Regions from separate parts of the Geodermatophilus normandii genome, predicted to be linked through region 3. Evidence: predicted binding sites of a transcription regulator. Region 3 holds the regulator's gene; each other region holds the start of a gene.
The links. The regulator LexA, encoded in region 3, represses DNA repair genes until DNA is damaged. The targets are predictions, from matches to a motif close to TCGAACANNTGTTCGA.
Positions count from the first base shown of each region.

Region 1 (4,913 bases), 1.4 Mb from region 3:
GGGTGGAGGCGCCGGCGAGGTAGAGCCCGGCGAGCCCCGGCACCCGGTAGCCGGCCAGCGCGGGCGTGGGCCGCAGCGAGAACATGCTGGCCAGCCCCATCTCCACGTGCATGACGTTGCCACGCAGCAGCGACAGCTCGCGCTCCAGCAGCAGCGGCGTCTGGACGTAGAGCTCCCGGACGGAGCCGGCGAAGCCGGGCGCGTGGCGGTCGACGGCGGCCACCAGCCGCTGGGCCTCGACCTCGGCGAGGGCGTCCCAGTCGCCGCCGTCGGCGAGCGCGTAGGGGTACCACTGGCCCCACACGGTGACCACGTGCTGCCCGGGCGGGGCGAGGGTGTCGTCGCTCGCGGAGAAGGACATCGCCAGCGGCACCGGCTCGCGCGGCAGCCGGCCGCCCAGCCAGTCGCCGTGCGCGGCGGCCAGCTGCGCGCGGTCGGTGCACAGCAGCTGCAGGCCCTGGCTCGACACCGCCGGGTCGACGCCGGGATAGCCGGGCAGCGCGTCGGTGAGGCAGCGCAGCACCAGGCCGAAGCCGTTGCCCACGGGCGGCGCGGCGTCGGCCAGCGCGGGCGGGGCGTCGTCGCCGGCGAGGTCCCGGGTGGCCAGCACGTGGCAGGCGGCCACGACGACCGGCGCGTGCACCCGCCGTCCGGACGTCGTCTCCACCCCGCGGACGCGGCCGTCCTCGACCAGCAGCCGCGCGGCGCCGTCGCCCAGGGTGACGTGCCCGCCGTCGGACTCCAGCCGGGCCCGCAGCGCCTGGGTGAGCCCCCCGGAGCCGCCCACCGGGTGGCCCGGCGGGGTGTCGTGCAGCAGCGCCACCCAGGCGACCATCGCGGCCGTCCCCGGCTCGGACACCGGCGGGCCGGACTGGGCGCCGAACCAGGCCAGCGCCGCCTTGAGCCGCTCGCTGGCGAACCAGCGGTCGAGCAGCGCGTCGCCCGAGCCGAGGAAGTCGACGGCGAGGTCGCCGCCGGGGGTGCGCGGCGCGTCGCCGCTGGGGGCGCCGAGCGGCCAGAACGCCCGGGCGAGGCCCAGCGGGGTCGGCCGGCGGCCGAAGGAGTCGACGACGGCGCGGCTGCGCGGGCCCCACACGGCGACGAATCGGCGGTAGGCGGCGGCGTCGTCCTCCCCGCAGGCGGCGGCGATCGAGGCGCAGGTGGCGTCGAGGTCGACGGAGAAGACCAGCGGGCGGCCGTCCGGGCCGGGGTCGCCGGGGACGGGGGCGGGCGCGAAGCCCCACGGGTCGCAGTCGAGGTAGCGCAGCCCGTGGGCGGCGAGGTCGAGCTCCTCGACGACGCCGCTGTGCCGGACGATGACGTGCGCGCTGGAGCCGCGGTCCACCCGCACCCCCGGCCAGCGCTCGACGGTGGACACCGCCCCGCCGAGGACCTCGTCGCGCTCGACGACCTCGACCGACAGCCCCGCCCGGGCCAGGTAGCAGGCCGCGACCAGCCCGTTGTGGCCCGCGCCGACGACGACGGCGTCGACGGCGAGGTCCGGCGCGCTCAGGACGGGCCCGCGCCCGGCCGCAGCGGCAGGCGGGCGCCGAGGATGGCGAAGGGCCGGGCGTCGCCGGGGAAGTGGTGGCCGCGGGCGAGGTCGACGAAGCCGTCGGCGTGGTAGAGCCGGAAGGCCTTGGTGTCGGCGTCGGGCGTGGACAGCAGCGCCACCGGGGCCGGGACGCCCTCGACCAGCGCGTGCAGCAGCTGCCGGCCCAGCCCGCGGCTCTGCGCGTCGGGGTGCACGTGCAGCTCGCAGACCTCGAAGGCGCCGGGCAGCCACCGTTTGGCGGTGCGCCGGTCGAGGGCCGCGCGCACCTGGTCGTGCCACCACTGCCCGGGGGCGACGAGGTAGCCGTAGCCGAAGCCGACCAGCCGCTCGCCGTCCGGGGTGGACTCGAAGCCCCCGACGGCGCGGAAGCCGGGGCGCTCGGTGTGCTGGACGGCGTAGCCGTAGCGGCCGGCCACCACCGAGGCGTCGTAGCCCATCGCCTCGCCGTAGATGGTCAGCGCCTCGTGCATGTGCTCGCGCAGCCAGCCGGCGGGCAGTTCGGTCACCCGCGTCGCGGGTGTCGTGCCGGTCACGGGGGTCTCCTCGTTCACGGGCCCACCGCGGCCGGGTGGGTCACGGTGGCCGGGCTGTCGGCCGTGGGGCCGTCGCCGACCTCGGCGGGGGTGCCGCCGGTCAGCTGCAGCAGCTCGTCGTAGGTGGTGGGGAAGACGGCCGAGGGGTGGCCGGCCGCGGCCCACACGCGCTCGTACCGGGCGAGCTCGACGTCGACGAGCGTGCCGATCGGCGCGGGGTGCCCGATCGGGGCGACCCCGCCGATCGGCTGGCCGGTGTGCTCGCGGACGAAGTCGGCCGCGGCGCGCCGCACGCGGGGCACGCCGAGCAGGGTGGCCACCCGGCCGACGTCGACCCGGTGGGCGCCGCTGGTGAGCACGAGCAGGGGCTGCCCGCCGACGTCGAAGACCAGGCTGTTGGCGATGGCCCCGACCGGGACGCCGAGCTGCGCGGCGGCCGCGGCGGCGGTGTGCGCGCCCTCGGCGAGCTCGTGGACCCGCCCGGGAGCGCCGGCCTCGGCGAGCAGGCCGGCGATCGCGGCCACCCGGGGGTGGGTGGGTCGGCTCATGCGTCGATCCTGCCACCGCTGTCGGACCCCCGCCCTACCGTCCGGTGCACGGGCGGGAGGGGACCCCGCGCCAGGAGGACCGCGGGTGGGGCGTCCGGCTTGACGCGACCGGCGCGGTCGGGTTCACTCGACGTGTTCGAACACGCGTTCGAACGGGTCGACCACCGCTCCGGGACCTTCCCCGCCCGGGCCGGTGGCCGGACCGTCAGCGGCACGGGGTGGGGAGACGGACATGAGCCGGGTGCTGGGTGACGTCGGCGAGCGGGTCGGCGAGGAGGTGCAGGTCGAGCGCGGTCCGCTCGGGCCCGCGCAGTTCTGGCGCGGGCAGGGCCGCTACGTCGTCGGCGAGCTGCTCGACTCCTGGGTCGAGACCGCGCCGTGGTGGCAGCAGGCTGCCGGCGGTGCCTCGGCCGACCTGGTCGCCCCTCGCGAGGTGTTCCGGGTCGAGGCGCTGCGGGCCGGGCGCTCGCGGACGAGCTTCGCCGGCGTCTACGACCTGTGCTGGGACGCGGCGGACAACCGCTGGTCGCTCGTGCGGGTGCACGACTGATGGGCGCCGCGTACGCCATGACCCACGACCCGGCCGACCAGCTGCCCCTGCCCCCGCCGCTCCCGGCGGCGGCGGCCCAGCTGCTCGACCAGGCCACCCGCGCGCTGGCCGAGGCCCGCCACGCTCCCGACGCGTGCCGGCGCTACGCCACCGCCCACCTGGCGGCGCTGCGCGCCGCCGCGGGCGTGCTGGCCGCCCGCACGCGGCCGGAGGGCAGCCGCCGCCGGCCGCGCAGCGCCTGGGTGCTGCTCGAGCAGGTCGCCCCGGAGCTGGGGGAGTGGGCCACCTTCTTCGCCGCAGGGGCGGCCAAGCGCGCCGCGGCCGAGGCCGGGCTGTCCCGCGCGGTCACCGAGCGCGAGGCCGACGACCTGGTCCGCGACGCCGGCGCCTTCCTGACCGTGGTCGAGGAGGTGCTGGCCCGCACGCCCGAGCCGGCTCCGCGTCCGCGCGTGGTCGGCGGCACCGCTCACCGTCCCGTGCGCGGGCGGTGAGCGGGGACCCCTTCGTCCACCTGCACGTCGCCTCCGGCTACTCCCTGCGGTACGGGGCCAACCACCCGGCCGACCTGGTCGCGCGCGCCGCCGAGCACGGCATGACGGCGCTGGCGCTGACCGACCGCGACGGTCTCTACGGCGCGGTCAAGTTCGCGCTGGCCTGCCGGTCGGCCGGGCTGCGGCCGCTGTTCGGGGTCGACCTGGCGGTCGCCCCCGGGGTGGACACGGCCGTGCCGCCGGCGCGGGCGCACGTGCTGGGTGAGGACGAGTTCTCCCTCCGCCGCACCGGGAGCGGCTCGGTGCGACCGGTGCCGGCACGCCGCAGCCCGGTGCGCGGCGGCGCCGGCGTCGACCCGCAGCTGCCGCGGGTCACCTTCCTCGCCCGCGACGGCGCCGGCTGGCGCTCGCTGTGCCGGCTGACCAGCGCCACGCACCTGCGCGGCACCCGCGGCGAGCCGGTGGCCTCGCTGGCCCTGGCCGCCGAGCACGCACCGGGGCTGGTCGCGGTCCTGGGACCGGACTCCCCGGTGGGCCGGGCGCTCGCCGCCGGGCGGGCCGACGTCGCCTCGGCGCGGCTGTCGGCCTGGCGGTCGGTGTTCGGCCCGGGGGCGCTGGTGGTCGAGCTGGTGCACCACCGCGGCCGGGGCGACCGCTCCCGCGCCCAGCGGCTGCTGCGCTTCGCCGAGGAGGAGGGCGTGCCGGCGGTCCTCACCAACGCCGTCCGCTACGTCGACGCCCTCGACGCGCCCACCGCCGACGTCCTCGACGCCTCCCGGCGGCTGGTCGCCCTCGACACCCGGCACGTCGACCGGCGCACCGCCGAGGGGTACCTCAAGTCGGGCAAGGAGATGGCCGAGGTCGCCGCCGACCTCGTCGGCCCCGACCGCGACGCGGCGCTGCGGCTGACCGAGCGCACCGCCCGGCTGGCCGAGCAGTGCGCCGTCGACGTCCGCGAGGACCTCGGCGTCGGCACCGTGCGCTATCCCGAGCTCGACGTCGTCACCGCGCCCGGGGAGCGCGGCGCGGGTGCCTCGGAGGTGCTGCGCGCCCGCTGCGAGGCCGGGCTCGGCCGGCGGGGGATGGCGCGCAGCCAGGAGGTCCTCGGCCGGCTGGAGGACGAGCTGGCGGTGATCGACTCCCTCGGCTACCCGTCCTACTTCCTCACCGTCGCTGACGTGGTCGACCTCATCAGGAGCCTGCGGGTCCGGGCGGCAGCGCGCGGGTCGGGTGCCG
Region 1 covers NZ_QGTX01000001.1:3,993,831-3,998,743, reverse strand. The annotation lists gene JD79_RS19270 (phytoene desaturase family protein) at 1-1,513, opposite strand, end outside; gene JD79_RS19265 (GNAT family N-acetyltransferase) at 1,510-2,088, opposite strand; gene JD79_RS19260 (YbaK/EbsC family protein) at 2,103-2,636, opposite strand; gene JD79_RS19255 (DUF6504 family protein) at 2,869-3,186, shown strand; gene JD79_RS19250 (SAV_6107 family HEPN domain-containing protein) at 3,186-3,677, shown strand; gene JD79_RS19245 (DNA polymerase III subunit alpha) at 3,674-4,913, shown strand, end outside.
Region 1: a site for LexA is predicted at 2,773-2,788, ahead of JD79_RS19255 (DUF6504 family protein). Genes of this name have one in related genera too.

Region 2 (4,913 bases), 1.4 Mb from region 3:
CGCCGCGGTCCCGCCCCGCGCCCGGCTGCGGGCGCTGCTGTGGCCGGCGTCGCTGGGCGACGCGCTCGGGGCCGCGGTCACCTCCCGCCTCCCCCGCCGCACCCCCGCCTGAGGCATCCACCGCCTGCAACCGGGCGGCAGGATGGCCGCTTCTGTCATCCGGCCCCGGGAACGCCGACGGCCGCCGTCCCGGGTGGGACGGCGGCCGTCGGCGGAGGTCGGGTGCGGCTACTGGTCGTAGCGGCGGCGGAAGCGCTCCTCGAGCCGGTTCTTCAGCGGCTGCTTGCGGGGCTTGCCGCCGCGGCCGCGGGCGGCGGTGGCGCCGCCACGGGCACCGGCCGGGCCGGCCTCGACGACGCCGGTGGCCGAGCGGTAGTTGAGGACGCCGAGCGCCGCGCCGCCGAACATCACCAGGAAGCCCAGGACGCCGAGCGGGACGGACGGGGCGACCGCGCCGCCGACGAGGACGGCCAGGCCCACCAGCACCAGCAGCGCACCGAGTTGCAGCTTCCGACGGGCCTTGAGCCTGCGGTCACCCGTGCGGACGGAGGAGGCGAACTTGGGATCGTCGTCGACGAGGGCGCGCTCGATCTGCTCCAGCAGTCGCTGCTCGTGCTCGGAGAGCGGCACCGAGACCTCCAGGTGGGCGGAGCCGGACACCCCCGGGTGAGTACCCGGGGGTGCCACCGAGGATACGAGCCGTTGGCGGGGTGCGAAAGGCGAGCGCGCGGGGACCCGTCACACCCGCCCCGTGACCACCCTCACGGGTGGCATCCGGGCAGGTGAGGGGCCCGCCGGGTCAGCGCAGCCGGCGGTCGCGGTCGCGGTGCAGCAGCGTGGCGGGCCGGACCGCACCGGCGCCGAACCGGCGGGCGGCGCGGTCGGCGGCCAGTTCGGCGTCGCGGCGGCCGTGCTCGCGGGCGCCGAGCTCGAGCTGGCGCGGCGCCTGGCCGGCCTGCACCAGCCGCTCGGCGCGGACGCCGACCAGCCGGATCCGCGCCCGGTCCAGCCCGAGGGCGTCGAAGAGCGCGCGGGCGGTCTCGTACACCTCCTGCCCGACGTCGGTGGGGACGCCGAGCGTGCGGCTGCGGGTGATGGTGGTGAAGTCGGCGAAGCGGACCTTGATGCTCACCGTGCGGGTCAGCCAGCCGCCGGCGCGCAGCCGTCCCGCCGTCCGCTCCGACAGCCGCAGCAGCTCCCGGTGGACGACGGCGGGGTCGTCGACGTCGGTGCCGAAGGTCTCCTCGTGCCCGGTCGACCTCTCCGGCTCGTCGGGCACCACCCGGCGCGGGTCGCGTCCCCAGGCCAGCTCGTGCAGGTGGCTGCCGGCGGCCGGCCCGACCGCCCGCTGCAGGGTGCGCGCCGGGACGTGCGCGAGGTCGCCGACGGTGCGCAGGCCCAGCCGCAGCAGCACCTCCTCGGTCTTGGCGCCCACGCCCCACAGCGCGCCGACCGGCAGCGGGTGCAGGAAGTCGATGACCTCGGCCGGGCGGACGACGAGCAGCCCGTCGGGCTTGGCGCGGGTGGAGGCCAGCTTGGCCACGAACTTGGTGCCGGCCACCCCGACCGAGCAGGTGATGCCCTGCTCGTCGAAGACGCGGGCGCGCAGGTACTCGCCGATCTCCGCGGCGTCGCCCAGCCGCCGTCCGGCCCCGCCGACGTCGAGGAAGGCCTCGTCCAGGCTCAGCGGCTCCACGACCGGCGTCACCGACCGGAACAGCGCCATGACCGCCCGGGACACCTCGGCGTAGAGCGCCAGGTCCCCCGGCAGCACGGTCGCCGTCGGGCACAGCCGCAGCGCCCGCGCCGTCGGCATGGCGGCGTGCACGCCGTACGCGCGGGCCTCGTAGGTGGCCGAGGTGACCACCCCGCGGTTGCCCGCGCCGCCCACGATCACCGGGGTGCCGGCCAGCTCGGGGTGGCGGCGCACCTCGACGCTGGCGAAGAAGGCGTCCATGTCGACGTGCAGCACCGTGCACCCCTCGGCACGCCCCGACGACCGCACGGACCCTCCCTGATCGAACACCTGTTCGCACCGACCCGGGGAGGGTAACGGCACCGTGCGGCCGGTGGCGCGCCGTCCCCGCGGACCCTCCCGGCGTGTCCCGGCGTGCCGAGAACTCGCTGGTCGACGCATGTGTGACCGGCCCGTGATCGAGGTAGGTGGGACGCGACCGACCGTCGTCCGGCGGCCGGTCCCGACCCGGATCCCGGAGGAGCCCGATGGCGCTCGACGACGACGACATGACCAGCACGGAGGGTCCGGCCGACAGCGGCGCCGGAGAGGGCACGCCCGGCCAGCACGACGGCGGTGCCGACGGCGGCGCGGACAGCGGCGCCGGTCACGGCCCGGCCGACGGCGGCGCGGCGGGCGGCGGCTCCGACGGCGGGGCTGACGGCGGCGCTGACGGTGGTGCCGACGGCGGGGCCGACGGCGGCGCCGGTCACGGCCCGGCCGACGGCGGCGCGGCGGGCGGCGGCTCCGACGGCGGCTCCGACGGTGGCGCTGACGGCGGGGCTGACGGTGGCGCTGACGGTGGTGCCGACGGCGGCGCGGACGGTTCGGCCTGAGCCAGGACCCGACCGTCGCGGGGCCGGGTGGGGCGCAGGCCCGCCCGGCCCTGCGCCGGTGCACGCACCTCGACCCCGAGGTCTTCGCCGAGGAGTACTGGTCCCGCCGCCCGCTGCTCGCCCGCGCGGAGGACACCGGGGAGTCGTTCACCGACCTGCTGACGCTGACCGCCGTCGACGAGCTGCTCTCGCGCCGCGGCCTGCGCACGCCGTTCCTGCGCGTCGCCAAGGACGGCGCCGTCGTCGACCCGAAGCGCTTCACGACCTCCGGCGGCGCCGGTGCCGAGGTGGCCGACCAGGTCTCCTCCGACGCCGTGCTGCGGCTGTTCGCCGACGGCAGCACCGTGGTCCTGCAGGGCCTGCACCGGCTCTGGCCGCCGCTGATCGAGTTCGCCGACTCCCTGGCCGCCGACCTGGGGCACCCGACGCAGGTCAACGCGTACGTCACGCCGCCGTCCTCGCGCGGCTTCTCCCCCCACTACGACGTGCACGACGTCTTCGTGCTGCAGGTGGCCGGCGAGAAGCACTGGACCATCCACGCGCCGGTGCTCGACGACCCGCTGCGCACCCAGCCGTGGACCGACCGCGCGGCCGCCGTCGCCGCGGCCGCCGAGCGGGAGCCGGTGATCGACGCCGTGCTGCGCCCGGGCGACGCCCTCTACCTGCCCCGCGGCTACCTGCACTCGGCCGTCGCGCTGGGCCGGACCAGCGCGCACCTGACCATCGGCGTGCACTCCGTCACCCGCTGGGCGGCCGCGGAGTCGGCGCTGGACCTGGTGCGGGTGCTGGCCGCCGAGGACCGCGAGCTGCGCCGGTCGCTCCCGCTGGGCGTGGACCTGTCCGACCCGGCGTCGGTCCGTGACGACGTCGCCACCGTCGTCGCCGCGCTGCAGGAGTGGCTCGGCCGGGTCGACCCCGACGAGGTCGCCGACCGCCTGCGCTCGCGGACCTGGTCGCAGGTGCGCCCCGAGCCGGTCGCGCCGCTGGCCCAGGCCACCGCGGCCGCGGCACTGTCGCCGGACACGGTGCTGCGCCTGCGCCGGCGACTGCGCTGCGCCCTGCGGGACGCCCCTCCCACCGCCGAGGGCGAGCGGGTGGCCCTGCTCGCCGGCCGGCGCCGGCTGGAGTTCCCCGCCTCGACGCGCGAGGCCCTGACCGGGCTGCTGTCCACCGGCGAGACCAAGGTCGCCGACCTGGCCGGGCTCGACGCCGCGGATCAGCTCACGCTGGCGAAGCGGCTGGTGACCGAGTCGGTCGCGCTCGTCGCCGACGCGGCCGTGCAGGGCGCCGACGGGTACGACGGCGTCCCGGCCACCGCACCCGAGCCCGGCCCGACCGGACCGGACGCACCGGCCCCGGACGCCGGCGGGGACGATGGGGAGCGTGCCGACGCCCTCGGGACCGGGTCGTGACCGGGCCGCTCCCCCCGGGGTGAGCGGCGCGGTCCCCGAACGTGCCGGCCGGCTGGACGCCACCCGCTGCTCGGTGACGGCCCTGGTCCGGGGGGACTCCCCCGTGGCGACGGCCGGGCCGGCGCAGCGCTGGCTGCTGGTCGAGCAGCCGGGACCGTGGGGCCGTGACGCGCTCACCGGTTCCCGCTTCGACCAGGCGGTGGCCGCGCGGCTGTCGGCCCGTGCCCGCGCCGAGGGCGTGCGCGTGCTGCTCGTGCGCCGGCCGGGTGGGCGGCTGGCCGACGCCGGCCGCCGCTGGGCCTACGCCGACGGCCGCCCGGGCCACGAGGGCCTGTGGTGGTCGGTGCGCACCGACGACGCCGACGTGGTCGACGCGCCGTGGGACGGCTCGGTCGGCGAGCGCACCGACCGGCCCACCTACCTGGTGTGCACCCACGGCCAGCACGACGCCTGCTGCGCGCTGCGCGGCCGGCCGCTGGCCGCCTCGATGCCGGCGCCGGACGTGTGGGAGTGCAGCCACCTCGGCGGCTGCCGGTTCGCCACCAACGTGCTGGTGCTGCCGCACGGCTTCGCCTACGGGCAGGTCACCGGCGACGGCTCCGACGTGGTCGCCGCGCACGCCCGCGGGGAGGTGGCGCTGCCGTGGCTGCGCGGGCGGGCGGGGTGCCGCTGCCGGCCCAGGCCGCCCAGCAGGCCGCCCGCGAGCGGCTGGGCCTGCTGGGGGTCGACGACCTGCCGGTGCGCGGGTCGCGGCGGCTGGCCGGCACGGGCACCGAGGACGCCGACGGCGTCGAGCGGTTCGAGGTGGTGCTGGGCAGCGCGGACGGCGACGTGGTGGTGCGGGTGGAGAGCCGGCCCGCGGACGAGGCCGCGCAGCTGACCTGCCGGGCGCTGCACCCGGCGCACCCGCGCACCTGGACGGCGCTGTCG
Region 2 covers NZ_QGTX01000001.1:3,983,777-3,988,689, forward strand. The annotation lists gene JD79_RS19205 (DUF3040 domain-containing protein) at 229-660, opposite strand; gene dinB (DNA polymerase IV) at 800-1,972, opposite strand; gene JD79_RS19215 (BatC protein) at 2,224-2,571, shown strand; gene JD79_RS19220 (cupin domain-containing protein) at 2,859-3,983, shown strand; gene JD79_RS19225 (sucrase ferredoxin) at 4,087-4,863, shown strand.
Region 2: a site for LexA is predicted at 2,019-2,034, ahead of dinB (DNA polymerase IV). Genes of this name have one in related genera too.

Region 3 (4,913 bases):
CGCTGTGGTGGCTCAGCGTCGCCGGCCCCGTGGCGACCGGGATCGCGATGGTGTCCCTGGACTTCCACTGGGTCACCGACGCCGTCGTGGGAGCGACCGTCGGGGTGCTGCTGCTGGGCGTGGTTCACGCACTCGACGCGCTCGTGGTGTCACGCTGGGCGAGTGCCCGAGCCGGCCGCCCGTCCGCGTAGCGCCGCCGCGCACACCCGCCGGACACCGGCGCTGCTGCTGACACTGGGCCTGACGGCCCTGCCCGCCCTCTCCCTCGGAGCAGCGCCCGCCGCCGCCGAGGAGCCGGCCGCCCCGTCCGTGCGCTGCCAGGTCACCGACCCGCGGCTGAGCGAGCTGTCCGGGCTGGTCGACGTCGGCGACCGGATGCTGGCGATGGTCGACGGCGGGGACGAGGTCGCCGTGTACGTGCTCGACGGCGGGTGCCGGGTCGTCGACGTGACCACCGCCGCGCTGGACCCCTACGACCCCGAGGACCTCGGCGTCGGGGCCGACGGGACGGTGTGGTTCGCCGACACCGGCGACAACAACACCACCCGCGCCACGGTCGCGCTGATCGCGCTGCGCCCCGACGGCGGCGCCGCGCTGTACCGGTTGACCTATCCCGACGGCCCGCACGACGCCGAGGCGCTGCTGCTCGCTCCCGACGGCACCCCCTACGTGGTGACCAAGGAGGTGCTCGGCGCCAGCCACGTCTACCGGCCCGCCGCACCGCTGGCCGACGGCGGCACCGTGCCGCTGACCGACGTCGGCACCGTCGCCCTCACCCTGACCGGCACGCCGGGCGGACCGGTCGGCCGGGCCGGGCAGCTGCTCGTGACCGGCGGGGCGGTGGCGCGCGACGGCAGCCGGATCGCGCTGCGCACCTACACCGACGCCTACGTCTGGCCCCTGACCGGCTCCGACGTCCCGGGCGCGCTGGCCACCGAGCCCGTGCGGATCGCCCTGCCCGACGCACCGCAGGGCGAGGCGGTCTCCTTCACCGCCGACGGCGGCGCGCTGCTGGTGGCGGGGGAGGGGGTGCCCGGTGACGTCACCCTGGTGCCGATCCCGGCTTCCCCGGCCCCGGCTCCTCCCAGCGGGAACGCCGCAGCCGACCCGTCCCTGTCGGCGCTCCTCGACGACGGCGCCACGGGACCCTCACCGGTGACCGCCGGGGTGGCCGCCGCCCTCGTCGCCACGCTCCTGGTGTGGATCGGCGGGCGCATCCGCCGCCGCCGCTCGGGCGGCCCTCCCGCCGGCGCCTGACCGGCAGCGGCGGGAGGACCTCCGGTCGGACCGGCCCCTCAGACCCGCCGGAGGACGGTGACGACGCGGCCGAGGACGGTGGCCTCGTCGCCGGGGATCGGCTCGTAGGCCGGGTTGTGCGGCAGCAGCCAGACGTGCCCGTCCCGGCGCTTGTACGTCTTCACCGTGGCCTCGCCGTCGAGCATCGCGGCCACGATCTCGCCGTTCTCGGCGGTGGGCTGCTGGCGCACGACCACCCAGTCGCCGTCGCAGATGGCCGCGTCGACCATCGAGTCACCGGCGACGCGCAGCATGAACAGCGTGCCCTCGCCGACGAGCTCGCGCGGCAGCGGGAACACGTCCTCGACCGCCTGCTCGGCGAGCACCGGCCCACCGGCGGCGATGCGCCCGACCAGCGGCACGTAGGTCGGGGCGGCGGTGCCGTCGGGCGCCGCGGCGGCCGGTGCCGCGGTCTCGGCCGTGGCGTCCCCGGGGAGCCGGACGTCGAGGGCCCGCGGGCGGTTGGGGTCGCGCCGCAGCCAGCCCTTCTTCTGCAGCACGGAGAGCTGGTGGGCCACCGAGGACGCCGACGACAGGCCGACCGCCTCGCCGATCTCGCGCACCGAGGGCGGGTAGCCGCGCCGCTCGATCGAGTCGCGGATGACCTCGAGGACCCGGCGCTGCCGCTGGGTCAGGCCGTCGCCGGCCTCCCCGCGGTCGGGGAAGGTGCGGACCGCGGCCGCGCCGTCCCCGCCCGCGACGTCCGTGCCCGCGACGTCCGTGCCGACGGTGCCGCCGGCCGCGGTGGTCGTCCGCCGCGTCGCCGTCCCGCCGCGCGTGCCCTGGCCGGTCCCGCTCGTGCCCGCCACGTCTCCTCCTCGCCGGCCGCGTCCCGCGGCCGTCCGTCGACCGCCCGGCCCAGGGGCCGGTCGGCGGGCGGTGCGCCCGCACGGACCGTAGCGCGTGGACCCCGCAGGTTCAAACGTGTGTTCGAAGGACACGCCGCGCCGACTCGATCCCGTCGTCGCCGTGCGGTAGACATCCGCACACACGTTCGGAGTCGAACGCGTGTTCGATGCGGTGGGTCAGTCGAGGAGGAGCGGTCATGGGCGGCGTGCGACAGGCAGTGCTGGACTTCGACGCGGCGGTCCGGGTCCCGTGGCGGCCGTTGCTCGGGGACGACGGTGCCCGCGGCGGTGCCCGGCCGGCCGGCCGTCCGGCGCAGGCCGCTCCCCGGGCGGCGGTGCCCGGCTCGGGCCTGCGGGTCACCGGGCACCTGCGGCCCGTCCCCGACCTGCCGGCTCCGGGGGCGGCGCGGGTCGCGGGTCCGTCGACCGAGGCCCCGCGCGCCCGCCGGGACCCGGCCCGCCCGGGTGGCCGGCCGGCGCGCTCGGGCCCGGTCCGCGGGGACGCCCGCGTCCGCTGCGCGACCGCCCCCGCGCCGGTGCGGCTGACCCGCCGCGGCCGCCGCCTGGTGGTCGCGCTCGTGCTGGCGGCGGGTGTCGGCGGCGCGGCCCTGGGCCGGGAGTTCCTCGCGCCCGACCCCGGGCTGCACCTCGCGGGGGAGAGCAGCGTCGTCGTCGAGCAGGGGGACACCGTCTGGTCGATCGCCGGCGAGGTGGCCGGCCCCGGTCAGGACGTGCGGGCCGTGGTGGACGCGATCCAGGAGCTCAACGGCCTGGAGGGGTCCGCGCTGGTCGCGGGCCAGGTCCTGCGCGTGCCGTAGGCGGCCCCGCCGGAGGCGTCATGCCTGAGAAGTGACGAGACGACGTCGGTGAGTTCGTCAACCATCCGGGCCCGGTCGTTCACCGGCCGCGGTCGCGAGGGCACTTACGGTCAGGAGCGTGTCAGCAGCCGTGAACAGCAGCGCACCGGTGTCCTTCCGGTCCCCGCAGGACGTCGAGGTGGTCGTGGACGGCGCCTGGGTGCCGGGCGCCATGCTCGGCTGGCGCGTCGACGCGACCGGCGGCTGCCAGGCGCTCGTCCGGCTGCGGGGCGCGCACGGCCAGGAGGCCTGGACCGACCTCGCCGCCGTCCGGCTGCCCGAGCGGCACCTGTCCCTGGCTCCCGCGCCCGCGGGCGCCCCCGGGACGGTGGTCACGGCCGCGGTGGGCCATCCCGCCGTCACGCCGGGTGTCCGCGCTCCCCGTCGCGCCCGTCGACACGGCGGCGACGTCACCGCCGAGCAGCCCGCCGTCCGTCCGGGCGCCGCCGGGCGTCACCGCGCGCCCGCCGGCTCCGGACGGCACCGGGCGGCCACGGCCGAGATGCCCGTCGTCACCTGCGCCGCCCCCGCGGCTGCCGTGACCGCCGACGGGGTCGCCGACCTGGCCGCCGGCGCGACCGTGGACACCGCGAGCGAGCCGGACCTGCTGACCCGGCCGATCCGGCTCGGCGACCTGGTCCCGCACCCGCGCGGCGGCCGTCCCGCGGTCCGTCCTCCGGCCTGATCCGGCGCCCGGCACCCGTCCGGGTCCCGCCACCGGCGGCCGTCGCCTTCCCCGGGTCCGTCCCGGCTCACCACCCCGTCCCCGCCGGCCGGCCGTGCGGCCGCGCCGACGGGTCCGTGGCTCTCCCGGATACACCCGCGCGACCGTCGTCGCGCGCCGACACGCGAGACCTCCCGGCGTGTCGTGTGACAGGTGGGGAACGTGGTCGCGCCTGGTCACCAGCGGGTCACGAGCGCGTCTCGACGGAACAGACACGCGGATCGTCGTCTTGCAGATGTAGTGGAGCGCGGCCTACTGTCCCCCTACATCTAGTAGTTGCACCGGTGGAACCCATCCACAGGCCGTCCTCAGGACCTCCACGGGGAGTCCACCGGATGTCCCCAGGGAGGTCCACAGGACACCGGCAGCCGGGGAGCCCGGGAGGGCCCGCCGGCACCAGCCGCCCGCGGCCGGGGGACCGGTCCGGACGAGGAACCCGCGGAGGAGGTGAACCGCAGTGCGCTGCCCGTTCTGCCACAACCCCGACAGCCGGGTGATCGACTCGCGCGAGGCCGACGAGGGAGCCACCACCCGTCGTCGCCGCTCGTGCCCGGCCTGCGGCCGCCGCTTCACCACCGTGGAGGAGGCGGTGCTCGCCGTCGTCAAGCGCAGCGGGGTGAGCGAGCCGTTCAACCGCGCCAAGGTCGTCGCCGGCGTGCGGCGGGCCTGCCAGGGCCGCCCGGTCGACGAGGACCAGCTCCAGCAGCTCGCCCAGCAGGTGGAGGACGCCGTGCGCGCCAGCGGTGTGGCCGAGGTCCCCAGCAACGAGGTGGGCCTGGCCATCCTGCAGCCGCTGCGGGAGCTCGACGAGGTGGCCTACCTCCGCTTCGCCAGCGTCTACCGCGCCTTCACCTCGGTCGAGGACTTCGAGAAGGAGATCACCGAGCTCCGGGCCCGTCACCACCGTGGCGGGACGCCGCCGCTGCCCGGGATGCAGATCGAGCCGCCGGGGCCCCGCCGCCGGGGACCCGCCCGCAGTCCCGCACCCGCCCGCGACGGCTGACCGCCGTCCCTCGACCCCGCCGGCAGCGTCGCCGGCCGCGCACCACCCGCCGCACCGCCAGAGAACGTCAGTACCGCCCGCTAGAAACAGGTCGGCTCTCTTCCCCAGCCGCCTGGACCACTTCACCGAGGGAGAGCTCGTGACCGAGATCGAGGACCGCCCGGCAGGCCGCACGCGTCGGGCCG
Region 3 covers NZ_QGTX01000001.1:2,546,272-2,551,184, forward strand. The annotation lists gene JD79_RS12515 (phosphatase PAP2 family protein) at 1-191, shown strand, start outside; gene JD79_RS12520 (flagellar basal-body rod protein FlgG) at 163-1,257, shown strand; gene lexA (transcriptional repressor LexA) at 1,296-2,105, opposite strand; gene JD79_RS12530 (LysM peptidoglycan-binding domain-containing protein) at 2,342-2,962, shown strand; gene JD79_RS12535 (hypothetical protein) at 3,081-3,686, shown strand; gene nrdR (transcriptional regulator NrdR) at 4,183-4,728, shown strand; gene JD79_RS12545 (vitamin B12-dependent ribonucleotide reductase) at 4,868-4,913, shown strand, end outside.

Region 4 (4,913 bases), 1.2 Mb from region 3:
CCCGCTGACCCCCGCGGCCGCGCTGGTACCCTCGAACCGCGCGTCCCGTGTGCCGACCCGGCGCACAGGGCGCGCGACGCGTGTTCGACCCTCCTGCTGCAGACGTCCTGCAGCCGCCACAGACCAGAGGAGGTGGGGTTCTCCGTGCGTCGCTACGAACTGATGGTCATCCTCGACCCCGACCTGGAGGAGCGCACGATCGCTCCCTCCCTCGACCGGTTCCTGACCGTCGTCACCAACAGCGGTGGCACCGTCAAGACCGAGATCTGGGGCCGGCGTCGCCTGGCCTACGAGATCAACAAGCACGTCGAGGGCATCTACGCCATCGTCGACATCCAGGCCGAGCCGGCCGCCGTCGCCGAGCTCGACCGGCAGCTCAACCTCAACGAGTCGGTCCTGCGCACCAAGCTCATGCGGCCCGAGGTCCACTGAGCATGGCCGGCGAGACCGTCATCACCGTCATCGGCAACCTGACCTCCGACCCCGAGCTGCGGTTCACGCCGTCCGGGGCCGCGGTTGCCAACTTCACCGTCGCCTCGACGCCGCGCACCTTCGACCGGCAGTCGCAGGAGTGGAAGGACGGCGAGGCGCTCTTCCTGCGCTGCAACGTCTGGCGGCAGGCGGCGGAGAACGTCGCCGAGTCGCTCACCCGCGGCTCGCGGGTCATCGTCTCGGGGCGGCTCAAGCAGCGCTCCTTCGAGACGAAGGAGGGCGAGAAGCGCACCGTCATCGAGCTCGAGGTCGACGAGATCGGCCCCTCGCTGCGCTACGCGACCGCCAAGGTCACCCGGGCCGCCCGTGGTGAGGGCGGCGGCTTCGGTGGCGGTGGCGGCGGCTTCGGCGGCGGCGGCGGGGCGAGCGACCCCTGGTCGACGCCGGCCGGCCCGTCCGACGAGCCTCCGTTCTAGAAGGACCCCCTCGCCCCCCACGCCTGGCTCCGCTCGGCGCGGGACCCTGCGAGAGGGCCACCCACACACCACACGTCGTACCCAGTCGTTCTGGAGAACCCAGTGCCCAAGCCCCCCGTGCGCAAGCCCAAGAAGAAGGTCTGCCAGTTCTGCAAGGACAAGGCGACCTACATCGACTACAAGGACACGACCCTGCTGCGGAAGTTCATCTCCGACCGCGGCAAGATCCGTGCCCGCCGCGTGAGCGGCAACTGCAGCCAGCACCAGCGGGACGTCGCCACGGCCGTCAAGAACAGCCGTGAGATGGCCCTGCTGCCCTACACCTCGACGGCGCGCTGACCATGAGCACCACGAAGCTGATCCTGACGCAGGAGGTCACCGGTCTCGGGTCCTCCGGTGACACCGTGGAGGTCAAGGGCGGGTACGCCCGCAACTACCTCCTGCCCCGCGGCCTGGCCATCCTGGCCACCCGCGGTGCCGAGAAGCAGGTCACCTCGCTGCGCCGCGCACGTGCCGCCCGTGAGGTGCGGTCGCTCGAGGAGGCGCAGGCCGTGGCCGGCCGCCTCTCCGGCCTGACCGTCCGCGTCCCGGCCCGCGCCGGCGACGGTGGCCGCCTCTTCGGCCGCGTCACCACCGCCGACGTGGCCGCGGCCGTCACCGCCGCGGGGGGCCCGGAGCTCGACCGCCGTCGCATCGAGCTGCCGAGCAGCATCAAGACCACCGGCCAGCACGCCGTCACCGTGCGGGTGCACCCGGAGGTCACGGCGACCCTGCCCATCGAGGTCGTCGCGGGCTGATCCCGCAGCACCAGCACCGCCCGTGAGGGGCGCCGGACACCCCGTCCGGCGCCCCTCGCTGCGTTGCTCCCCCCGACCGCCTGCTCCCTCCGACCGCCTGCTCCCCCCGACCGCCTGCGTCGGCCGTGACGGCTGTGGAGGGCGGGGCGACACGACACGCCCGGCGTGTCCGCCACGCCGACTTTCTCCTGTCCACAGCCCGTGCACGGACCCTGCGCAGGTGACACCCGCAGGACCGCGGGATGAGCGGTCGGTGTCCCGGCCGTCTCCACATGTCGACTCGGGCTGTCCACCGACTTGTCCACAAGTTGTGCAGAACGCGGCCCACACGGGTGTTGGACGGGTCCGTCCCCGCTTCCTACCGTCGTCCCCGGCGCCGGGACGCCACGGAACTGTCGGTGGCTCCCGGTAGCAACGTCCTCGAACGCGTGTTCGAGTGGCACGTGGAACGTCCTGGTGCTTCCCCCACCGGGCCCCGGCCGGGCGGCCGGGGTCTGTACGTGCGCGTGCCGACGAGGAGAGGGAGGTACCGAGGTGGCGGTGGCCGACGACTTCAGCCGGCCGCAGGCGACGGCGCCGGCGTACGACCGGCAGCCCCCGCAGGACGTCGCGGCGGAGCAGTCGGTGCTCGGCGGCATGCTGCTGAGCAAGGACGCGATCGCCGACGTCGTCGAGGTGCTGCACGGCGCCGACTTCTACCGGCCGGCGCACCAGGTGATCTTCGACTGCATCCTCGACCTCTACGGGCGGGGTGAGCCGGCCGACGCGATCACCGTCGCCGCCGAGCTCAACCGCACCGACCAGCTGTCGAAGATGGGTGGCGCGGTCTACCTGCACACCCTGATCGCCTCGACGCCGACGGCGGCCAACGCCGGCTACTACGCCGCCATCGTGGCCGAGCAGGCGGTGCTGCGGCGGCTGGTCGAGGCCGGCACCCGCGTGGTCCAGCTGGGCTACGGCGCGGCCGGCGGCAAGGGCGACGTCGACGACATCGTCGACCGCGCCCAGCAGGAGATCTACGACGTCACCGAGAAGCGCATGAGCGAGGACTACTCGCGCCTCGAGGACGTCCTGCAGCCCACCATGGACGAGCTCGACGCCATCGCCTCCCGCGGCGGCACCGCCCGCGGCGTGCCCACCGGGATCCGTGACCTGGACGAGCTGACCAACGGCCTGCAGGCCGGTCAGATGGTCGTCATCGCCGCGAGGCCGGGTGTGGGGAAGAGCACGCTGGGGCTGGACATCGCGCGGTCGGCCACGGTCAAGCACCACATGCCGGCCGTCATCTTCTCGCTCGAGATGAGCAAGCACGAGATCACCATGCGTCTGCTGTCGGCCGAGGCGAAGGTGCCGCTGCACCACATGCGCGCCGGCACGCTGTCCGACGAGGACTGGTCGAAGCTGGCCCGCCGGATGGGCGAGGTGGCCGACGCGCCCCTCTACATCGACGACTCACCGAACATGACGATGATGGAGATCCGGGCCAAGGCCCGGCGGCTCAAGCAGCGCAACGACCTCAAGCTCGTGGTCATCGACTACCTCCAGCTGATGACCTCGGGCAAGCGCGTCGAGAGCCGCCAGCAGGAGGTCTCGGAGTTCTCCCGTGCGCTCAAGCTGCTGGCGAAGGAGCTCGAGGTCCCGGTCATCGCGATGTCGCAGCTGAACCGTGGGTCCGAGCAGCGTCAGGACAAGAAGCCGATGCTCTCCGACCTCCGCGAGTCCGGCTCCATCGAGCAGGACGCCGACATGGTCATGATGATCCACCGCGAGGACATGTACGAGAAGGAGTCCCCGCGGGCCGGCGAGGCCGACATCATGCTGGTCAAGCACCGCAACGGCCCCACCGCGAACGTCACCGTCGCCTTCCAGGGCCACTACAGCCGCTTCGTCGACATGGCGAACTGAGCGCCCCGCCCACCGCCGAGGCCCCGGGACCGCACGGTCCCGGGGCCTCCGTCGTGTCACGGGTCGGCAGACCGGCATCCGCGACGGCGTGCGGCCCGGAACGGTCCCTCACGGTGTTCCCGTGATCGCCTTGTGATCCGAGCCACTCCCGATTACCAATAGGCGTCCCTCCCTTCCACCTGGAGATGCCTTGCAGCAACGACGCTGGCACCGCGCGACCTCGTCGCTCATCGGTGCACTGGCCTTCACGGCCGCTCTCTCGGTCACCGCGCCCCCCGCGCTGGCCACCCCGGACAAGGCCGAGCCGCTGTCGGTCTTCCCGTCCGACAGCCTCACCGTGCGCGACCCGGCCCAGCTGACCGGCCGCCGGGTCAACCTGCCGACGCAGGGCTGTGGCGCGGCCATCACCTGCGGCCTCGTGCAGCAGCTCAACCAGCTCGACGGCTTCGACCTCGACCCGCGGATCGCCGTCCGGTTCGACTCCGCCGTCGACCCGGCGCAGGCCGCGGCCCAGATCACCGTCCAGCAGGCGAACGGCGGCTGGCGCACCGGCGTGGACCGGGTCGTCTGGGACCCGGCCACGAACACGCTCTACGCCCACCCGGCCGAGCAGCTCGCCCCCGGCACCACCTACCGGCTGCGCGTGCAGGGCGGCCCGGCCAACAAGTCCATCCAGGACACCTTCACCACCCTCAGCGCGACCGACGGCCTGCTGGACCTCCGCCGCCAGATCGACAGCGGCGAGGCGTTCCGCGCGGTCGGCATCACCCGGCCGGGGCTGCAGGTCCAGGGTGCCTTCCCCGCGACGGGGACGACGGTCACCTGGGCGACCGACCGCGGCGTCACCGATCCGGCCCCCGCGCCCACGCCGGTCCCCACGGCCGCCATCGGGGGCACGATCGTCTTCGGCGACTTCCAGGCCCCGTCCTGGCTCACCCCGGACGTCACCATCCCGCAGACGCCGACCCGGGACGGCGGTCCCCGGCCCGTCGAGGCCGAGCGGCTGCCCTTCGTCGCCGTCCTCCCGCCGGGCACCCCGCCGGCCGGCGGCTGGCCCGTCGCGGTGTTCGGCCACGGGTTCACGAGCTCGACGAACGCCGTGTTCCTCGCGGCGGTCGAGAACGCGAGGAACGGCATCGCCACCATCGGGACCAACGTGGTCGGTCACGGGTTCGGTCCGGACAGCGCCTGGAGCGTCACGAGTGGCGGCCGGACGACGACCATCCCGGCCTACGGGCGGGGGATCGACCAGGACCGTGACGGCGACGTCGAGGCCAGCGAGGGCTCGTCGGCCACCGGCGCG
Region 4 covers NZ_QGTX01000001.1:1,356,337-1,361,249, forward strand. The annotation lists gene JD79_RS06675 (hypothetical protein) at 1-8, shown strand, start outside; gene rpsF (30S ribosomal protein S6) at 145-432, shown strand; gene JD79_RS06685 (single-stranded DNA-binding protein) at 435-908, shown strand; gene rpsR (30S ribosomal protein S18) at 1,011-1,247, shown strand; gene rplI (50S ribosomal protein L9) at 1,250-1,705, shown strand; gene dnaB (replicative DNA helicase) at 2,246-3,610, shown strand; gene JD79_RS06705 (Ig-like domain-containing protein) at 3,801-4,913, shown strand, end outside.
Region 4: a site for LexA is predicted at 2,126-2,141, ahead of dnaB (replicative DNA helicase). Genes of this name have one in related genera too.